2 regions of the Neobacillus sp. S1115 genome follow, and region 1 is predicted to be linked to the other one. Evidence: riboswitches for the same ligand, from Rfam matches in the RefSeq annotation. Region 1 holds a riboswitch; the other holds the start of a gene.
What was found. A riboswitch is a leader RNA that binds a small molecule or an ion and turns the genes downstream of it on or off. The one in region 1 is predicted to bind cobalamin.

Region 1 (4,437 bases):
TTGTAATGATGTTTATTCCGCCGGGGCTATTCACCAAGGGGATGTTGGGATTATCTCACCGATTTTTTATCAGGATGAATTGGTCGGATGGTCATTTTCTAACGCTCACGTTCTCGATGTTGGCGGAATGTCGCCAGGTGGCTGGGCGCCTGCAGCTTATGATGTATATAGTGAAGCGATCAGCTTCCCTGCTGTTCGGATTATGGAAAGAGGAAGAATGAATCGGGATATCCAAAGGATCCTGATGAACAATGTTCGCCTTCCAATCCCTGTCATTAATGATGTGAAAAGTTTAATCGCCGCCAATATTACCGCCGAACGAAGGGTTAATGCGCTGATCGATAAATACGGTTTAGAGGATTACAAGCGGTATTGTGAAATTAACAAGGATTTAGCCGAACAAACGATTCGCAAACGCATCCGGGATATTCCAAATGGAGTTTATCACACAAAAGAATGGGTGGAGTACGATGGCCATGGAGCGGATAATCTCTATCCGGTGGAATGTAAATTAACAGTGGAAGAAGATCACCTCCATGTTGATTTAAGTGGATCCTCCCCACAGGCAGATGGGTTTATCAATGCGGGACCAGGTGCTATTTATGGAGGTTTGTATGGCGTCATTGCGATGACCATTGGCTGTGATATTCCGGTCAATGCAGGAATGTTGCGACCGCTCACAATTGAACTCGGACCGCCTGGAACGATTGTAAACCCTGTGATCCCGGCTCCTGTTTCGTGCGGGCACATGGAAACAACAGGAAAAGCGGGTAAAGCTTTTTACGAGGGAATTTTTAAAGCGTTGCAGCTCAGCGAAAATCCTTGGCTGAGGAACCGGGTTGCTGCGATTGGTCACAACAATTGGCCGGGGAATTCTTGGGTCGGGTTGGATCAATATGGCCAGTATACAGCGTTTCCTGCATTTGATTGCGGTTCTGGCGGTGTGGGTGCCCAGGCTACCTGCGATGGACTGGATATTGGCGCATTTGAAATGCAGCAGAATAATGGAATTCCTGATGTGGAAACAAATGAAGGGCTGTACCCGATGTTTTATTTTTACCGAAAAATTAACGTGAATTCCGGAGGTCCCGGATATCATCGCGGCGGTCAGGGAATGGATTATGCCTGGATGCCGTACAACAATCAAGGATTACTCGGTACCATTGAAAACGCCTGTGCCGAAATGCCTGCACATGGCACTCTGGGCGGATACCCGGGTGGAACGAGTTCCTTTAATAAGATTGATGAATTTGATATCAACCAGTTCATTGCCGAACATGGACGTCTGCCAATTCCTAATGAGCTTACCAATTATACGACCCTTCCCAACCATATTGCCGGAATGCCTCTTGGTCCAAAGGCAGTGTTTAAGCAAGTGACAGGCGGTGGGGCCGGAATCGGAGATCCGTTATTGCGTCCGATTGAAAAGGTGGAAAAAGATTTACAGGATGGATATATTACCCCTGATCTGGCTGAAAAAGCGTATGGAGTAATCTGGAATGCATCTGAACGAAGAGTTGACTTAGAGGCAAGCCATGAAAAACGCCGCTCCATTCGTCGTGACCGGATCGGCCGAAATCCTGAAGTTGAGGTCTCTGAACAGGAGAAATTAAAGGTTCCGTTAAAATTTGTCAATAAAGCAGGCAAAAAATTAGTTTCTTGTAACTTCTGCGATCATGAACTGTCCGAAAGCAATATGAACTGGAAGGAAGGAGCCGTACAGCGAAAAGCTGATTTAGTGGAAACAATGTCTGAACTGGGGATTTATGTCCAGCCCAGGGAATCTGGGAAGGCTGAACTACACGAAGCAATTTGTCCTTCCTGCGGCACCTTGCTGCAATCAGACGTGTTAACGGAAGATGTTAAAGAATTTAACGATTATGTCCTCACAAACTAATCATTAGATAGACACGACAAACTGAGTTCAGCTTACTGGACTCAGTTTGTCGTTATTTCCTAAATCAATAATTATATTATGTTAATTTAATGAGGAATATCTTTTCCTAAATCGATGATAGAAGGAAGTAAATATGCCCCCCTTTCTTAATTAGTAAGCATGGTCTTTTCCTTTATCCCTAAACCAAATATTTGCTAATCATGAAGTATTTGCTATAATACTAGTTGAGTAATTTGCTTGACCAATTGAATCTGACATAGCTAGTAGGTGCCTTATCATTGGATAAGGTTAAAAGGGAAGCCGGTGTGAATCCGGCGCGGTCCCGCCACTGTTATTCGGGGATAACCTCGCAGTACCACTGTTCCAGTTAAGGAATGGGAAGGAGAGGAAGTCATGTTACCCGTAAGCCAGGAAACCTGCCTATTAAGCTTGCCAACGAAATCCTTCGCGGAAAAGGATCGGCATAATCAGTATAAATATGTTTATTTTTTCTGATTTTCGCGCGCCCTGTTTCCGAATGGAAGCAGGGCTTTTTCGTTGTTATGGGAAAGACTTCAAGATATCAAGCTCATCTCGAACTATTAACGAAGGGAAGAGAATTGAGTAATGAGAAAGTTTTTGGCATTAATTTTGACTGTATTAATGATGGTGACGATCAGCGCATGTGGGACAACAAAAGAATCTTCAGGTGCAGATAAAAACCGAAAATCCGAAACAGCAACGAAGGAGGTAACAGACAAAGCAACCGTTTATCCGCTTACAGTGAAGGATGCAACGGGTACTGAAATAACTTTTGATAAGGCGCCGGAACGCATTGTTTCCACCTCTCCTTCGGAGACAGAAATTCTTTTCGCTCTAGGCCTGGGCGATAAAATTTACGGTGTATCTGATTTTGATGATTACCCTAAAGAAGCAACGACAAAGCCAAAAGTAGGCGGGGTGACAAAGCCAAATGAGGAAGCCATTATGGCGGCTAATCCGGATTTAGTAATCGGTGGCATCTCAATGAAAAATGATATTGCTGAGAAATTTCGTGGTTTAGACCTTAAGTTATATAAAACTGAGCCGAAAAAGCTGGAGGATATTTTAAATAATATTATCCAAATTGGTATCATTACAGATACTCAAGAAAAAGCAGAAGAACTCGTGGCACAAATGAAGGATGATATTCGCACAGTAACAGAAGCTGCTGCAAAAATTAAGGAAGAAGATAAGAAAAAAGTCTATATTGAATTTTCTCCAGGCTGGACGGTTGGCAAGGGTGAATTTATGGATGAGCTGATTACGATGGCTGGCGGTGTTAACATTGCCTCAGATATGAAAGGCTGGAATGCAATTAACGAAGAGAAGATCATTCAGGATAACCCGGATGTCATTCTGTATTCCGCAAATGTTGTTGATGATAAGTCTGGCAAACCGTTAGAGGAATTAATTAAATCTAGAAGCGGCTGGGATAAGATTACAGCCATTCAAGAAGGTCGCCTTACGGGGATCGAAGGAAATATTATGTCCAGACCCGGACCAAGAATAACAGATGCACTGAAGCAAATTGCCGAAGCCATTTATCCGGAATCGTTTAAGAAATGAAAAGAAGATTAGCGATATGGGGGGGAGCGGGTTTCGTTCTCCTTCTTTTCTCAGGGGTTATTAGTTTATCGCTTGGTTCTGCTAATTTGCCGCTTTCGCAAGTTTGGGGAATTCTCTTACACCAGCTGCCTTTTTTACATAGTCTCATAGATTCCAACTGGCCTGAATCAGCTGAGCAAATCATCTTAAAAGTTCGATTGCCACGGGTTTTTCTTGCCATTCTTGTTGGAGCGTGCTTATCACTTGCTGGTGCTGGCTTTCAAGGGGTGTTACGCAACCCGTTAGCTGATCCCTATACATTAGGGGTAGCATCTGGGTCGGCGGTAGGTGCTGCTTTCATCATTTTATTCGGTTTTCATACTAGTTTATTTGGTATTTGGACGATACCATTGGTTGCATTTGTGACAGGGCTGATTAGTTTGCTTGTTGTCCTCCGTTTAGCAAATGTACATGGAAAGTTTAAACTAGAAACCATCATTTTATCTGGGGTTGTCGTTTCTGCTTTTCTTGGGTCACTTGTTTCCTTTATGGTGTCACTGTCCGATCAAGTGGTGAATGAAATCGTCTTTTGGCTGATGGGGAGTTTAGCCTTAAGAGGTTGGTCATTTACCTTTGTACTCATGCCTTATTTAGCAATTGGGATAGTGGTGTTGATGTCATATGGACGTACATTAAATTTATTTGCATTAGGAGAGCGGCAGGCAGCACATTTGGGTGTCAACATTAAACGGACACGGCTCGTTGTGTTGGTCGTTTCCACCTTAATCACTTCTGCTGCAGTGTCAATCGTAGGAACGATTGGTTTTGTCGGACTTGTCGTTCCACACTTAGTGCGTCTTATCGTTGGGCCGGATTACCGATTATTACTGCCGTTGTCGGTGATTTTCGGTGCAATATATGTCCTTTGGGCAGATACGTTTGCCCGTACATTACTTAGCCCAACGGAGATTCCG
Region 2 (4,437 bases), 650 kb from region 1:
GGCCAATTCCATTGAGGAACGGATGGTATAGTAGGCAATCTCCTCATAAAGCTCGTCCGCAAATTCAACAGCCCGCTCCGATTCCCAGTGTATCCCCTTCAACGCTAAAAGATGATGCCATCCAAACGTACCGAGACCGATAGCCCGGAATTTTTGATTCGTCAACTGCGCCTGTCCTACCGAAATGGTATTTAAATCAATGACATTATCCAGCATTCTGACCTGGATACGGACCAAACGCTCCATTACCTTAGCCGGGACTGCTTTGGCAAGATTAATAGACGATAGATTACATACCACGAAATCACCAGGTTTTCGAACAATTACTATATTTCCTTCCTGATCCTGGTATTCGTTAACAATTTTCGTCGCCGACATATTTTGCGTGATTTCCGTACAAAGGTTGCTGCAGAAAATCGAGGTGCGGCCCTTTCCTAATAAATGTTTATTGGGATTTTGCCGGTTGACCTCATCCCGGTAAAACATATACGGGGTCCCCGTTTCCAATTGCACCATCATGATTCGCGCCATTATATCCATAGCCCTATACGTTTTTCGCGGCAGTAACGGATGGTTAACAGCTTCTTCATATTTCTCCGTAAAATATTTCCGGTCAATTTCATCGTAAAAATCCTCTATCCCTAGGGGATTTCCATCGGCATCTTTCCAGCCCATCACCTGCTTCACTTGATGAGGACAAAAGGTATGCCACTCGCCGATGCTTCTGCCAGTGCCATCAGTCTCCTGCAGTTTTTCCATAAAAAGATCCGGCACGCAGACACCTGTAAAAATATCATGTGCTTTCCGGCGTTCGTCCCCATTGTTCGTTTTCAAATCCAGGAACCCGTTCATTAGATCCTTGTGAAACAAATCCAAGTAAACAGCAATTGCCCCCTGGCGCTGGCCTAATTGATCAACACTGACGGCGGTATCGTTGACCAATTTAACCCATGGTACGACACCGGAGGAATTACCCTTGAACTTTTTAATGTCTGAGCCTAATGCCCTCACCTTCCCAAAGTAAATCCCAATCCCGCCGCCATCTTTGCTTAACCGGGCAATGTCCCAGTTATTTAAATAGATGCCATCAAGGGAATCGTCCACCGTATCAATGAAGCAGGAGGACAGCTGACCAAAGCTTTTTCCGGCATTCGCCAAGGTGGGGGTGGCAACAGTCATATATAAATTACTCAATGCCCAGTAAGCTTCTTTTACCAGTTTTATCCTCACGCCCTTTTTCTCGTATTTCATGATTGTCATGGCAATGATCATGAAACGTTCCTGCGGTAGTTCGAAAATGTTTCGATTATGGTCCCGGGCAAGATAACGGTCTGCCAATAGGAATAACCCTATGTAATTAAATAACTCATCCCGGTCAGGATTAATCTCTTTCGCTAATTCCTCTATTTCCTCTTTCGTATATAAATTTAATAGGTCACTAGAATAAATCCCAATACTACTTAAATGTATAATTAAGCCGTGTAGATCCCCATATTTTAGTGAAGAATCATAGCCTCTATTCTCCGCTGCATTAATATAGAGTTCATACAGATATAAGCGGGCCGCAACAAAAGTCCAATCCGGCTGGTCCATTGCAATTTTGTTAACTGCATATAATAATCCCTGCTGATTTGCCTCCTCTTTTGACATATCTAGCTCCATAATTTGTTTTTCCAGCCCCGTTGTATCCAGCTTGTATTTCATCGAAACTTCCTTAATCGATTCTAATACTTCGTATAAATCTGATTTTTCCTGTGTGGTCATGGTTTTCCCCCTATAAATAAAAAATCCGCTTCGGGGGGATCCGAGCGGATGAAACGAGCAAACAACAAAAAAAGAAAAAGGAAACCATGCCTTCTTTTCTGTCGCCGTCGTTTCCTCTTCTCAATCCCCGAAGAAGTTGAAACATCTTAAGAAAGACAGGTCTCCTGACTTATGCATCCCTCTACTCTAAGCCCTTCCCATATAAGCACCTATTTTCATAAGCATTCTTATACAGTGGTTTGCTCATTTCGTCAGCATTTACAGTTGCGGGGGCAGTTCCGGCATCACACCGGATTCCCTATTAAGCCGTATTCGGCGTCTCTCTTTAAGGCTAACACAATATATAGTTTTTAGTTTTGTAAACAAAACAATATATAGAAAAACTAATATAAATATTAGTACAAGCTCATTTTTTGGTCAAGTATTATTTTCCATCAACGACAACATTTGGCTCTACTGAAATATCGATACTTGGCCGTAATGTCTGAGAAATAAAGCAAGCTTTTTCTGCTCGGACTGCAATCTCTAGCAATTTTTCTGGAGAGATCCCCGAGTCACTATTAATATAAAAAACTGGACGATGGATAATTTGTTTAAACTTCAATTTGCCATCCTCCCTGTCAACTACACCCTCAGAAACAACCTCGAGTTTTTCTAGCTCAATTTTACGATTCCCCAGCATCGCCCCTAGTGTAATCATATAACAATTATTGGAAGAAGAAATAAGCAGCTCCTCCGGATTTGACCCGATTCCTGGACCCTCCATATCCGCCGGTGCGGAGACAGTAATATCAAGCCCGCCTCCTTGAATATGCCCCTTCCCATTCCGATCTCCCTGCCAGCTGCCATTTACTTTAAAGTGAAAACTTTCCATTTTGCAAATACCCCTTTAACATTTTTTATGAAACCATCCTTTTTAACCTTTCAACAAAAATTCCTAAAACCCTGCAAAAAATGACAAAAAGGAATCTTACATTTTCAATGTAAAATTCCTCCATTCTTCCCTTTAATGTGCATGGTGATTATGATGGCGGTGGAACATTTGATGATTGGAATCCACTGCCATGATCAAAACTCCTAAGCCCATCTCCACAATCCCAACAATCATTAAAATCGGCAATAAACCGCTTCCTGTACCAATCCAATAGACTTGGGCCACAATAAACAGGACGAGTGCCAAGCCAAGCAGCAAGGTCGCTGCTCCTGCGAACCGATGAAGCTTAAATGCTAGAATTGCCGCCAATAAACTTCCTACTCCAATCACTGTCAACAAAACGATACCGGGAATGAGATAGTCCCTGAACGGAGTATTTTTCAAGAGCTCAACTGATAGCTTGAAACCATCTCCATCGGGCGCCACAATCAGCCCCAGTCCAACCGTAATTGCCGCAATCCCGACCAATGTCAACACTGTTCCGGCCATGTTCGATAAAAACTTCGTTTTGTCCATTTTCTCCATCTTCTTTCGTTTTGATTTGGAAAAATCGTATGGCGAATCAAAATGGAGTATTTTTCCTACTTTTATTTTACACTTATATTTGAAAAATCGGAATATTAGCTAGACATACGACGCAAAAAGTTCTTAATTTAAAAGATAACCTCATCCGACTTCACAACGGCAATCTTGTGTTCAGGAGTCTTCACTCCTCTCAGGGTATGATTATGATGATTTATTACCTGCTCGGCAGAAAAAACTGCGTCAACAGTGGTATGACCGTCCTCAATTAATGTAACATCAAAACCTTGTGACAAGGCTGAACGGCACGTCGTATCAATGCAGAATTCTGTTCTCACACCGACTACAACAAGGTTGGTCACACCGCGATTTTGCAACTCCTCTTGTAAATCCGTTTGATAAAAAGAATCCGCCGCCCGTTTGTGGATCACAACATCCTGCTCGCGGGGAGTAATCCCCGGAGCAAACTTCCAAAACTGTGTTCCCCTTGCCAGCAAATCACCCTCCGGACCTTCAAACTGAATGTAAAAAACAGGGACATTTTCTCTTTCCGCTTTAGCAATCATCTTTTGTATCACGGAAAACGTTTCATCCTTTTTATAAGTCCCCCAAAGCGGACCTAACTGAACGTCTATAACCAGTAATGATGATTTTCCTTCTCCCATTAATCCATTCCCCTTTCAGCGAATTTTTTAATTGCCCCCACTAATTTTACATCTTTTTTCCATAAAATCCGTACAAATAAGATAATAAAAAAGCGCAAATATCCCGCAAGATATTTGCACTTTTTACCTATTTCCCGTCCACAATTTCCTTTAATATCTCATACGACCGTTTTTGTTTTTCAACATCATAAATATAGGTAACAGCCATAAGTTCATCCACATTATATTTTTCCTGAAATGCTGACAACTGCTCCCGGACGGTCTCTTTACTTCCCAACATCGTCATTCTGGACATGGACATCACCATTTCCTTCTCCATTGGAGTCCAAATTTGTTCCATATTTTCAACCGGCGGCTGCAATGGCATGCGGGAACCGCGAACAACATTTAGGGAAAATTGCCGCATCGTAGTTGATAAGAAACTTGCTTCCTCGTCTGTTGCTGCAGCAACCACGTTTAAACAAACCATCATGTATGGCTGATCCAAATACTCAGACGGCTGGAACCGGCTGCGATAAATCGAAATCGCATCCTCCATGTATCTTGGCGCAA

Region 2: it holds a riboswitch for cobalamin, as region 1 does, so the genes downstream of both, ACZ5B7_RS19705 (ribonucleoside-diphosphate reductase subunit alpha) here and ACZ5B7_RS16590 (ABC transporter substrate-binding protein) in region 1, are expected to answer to the same signal.

What each region holds. Positions count from the first base shown of each region.
Region 1 covers NZ_AP038275.1:3,425,666-3,430,102, reverse strand. Annotated here, with positions in the region: gene ACZ5B7_RS16595 (hydantoinase B/oxoprolinase family protein) at 1-1,897, shown strand, start outside; cobalamin riboswitch at 2,146-2,335, shown strand; gene ACZ5B7_RS16590 (ABC transporter substrate-binding protein) at 2,504-3,484, shown strand; gene ACZ5B7_RS16585 (FecCD family ABC transporter permease) at 3,481-4,437, shown strand, end outside.
Region 2 covers NZ_AP038275.1:4,073,705-4,078,141, forward strand. Annotated here, with positions in the region: gene ACZ5B7_RS19705 (ribonucleoside-diphosphate reductase subunit alpha) at 1-1,764, opposite strand, end outside; cobalamin riboswitch at 1,902-2,102, opposite strand; gene ACZ5B7_RS19710 (OsmC family protein) at 2,189-2,638, opposite strand; gene ACZ5B7_RS19715 (hypothetical protein) at 2,771-3,214, opposite strand; gene ACZ5B7_RS19720 (cysteine hydrolase family protein) at 3,352-3,885, opposite strand; gene ACZ5B7_RS19725 (LLM class flavin-dependent oxidoreductase) at 4,013-4,437, opposite strand, start outside.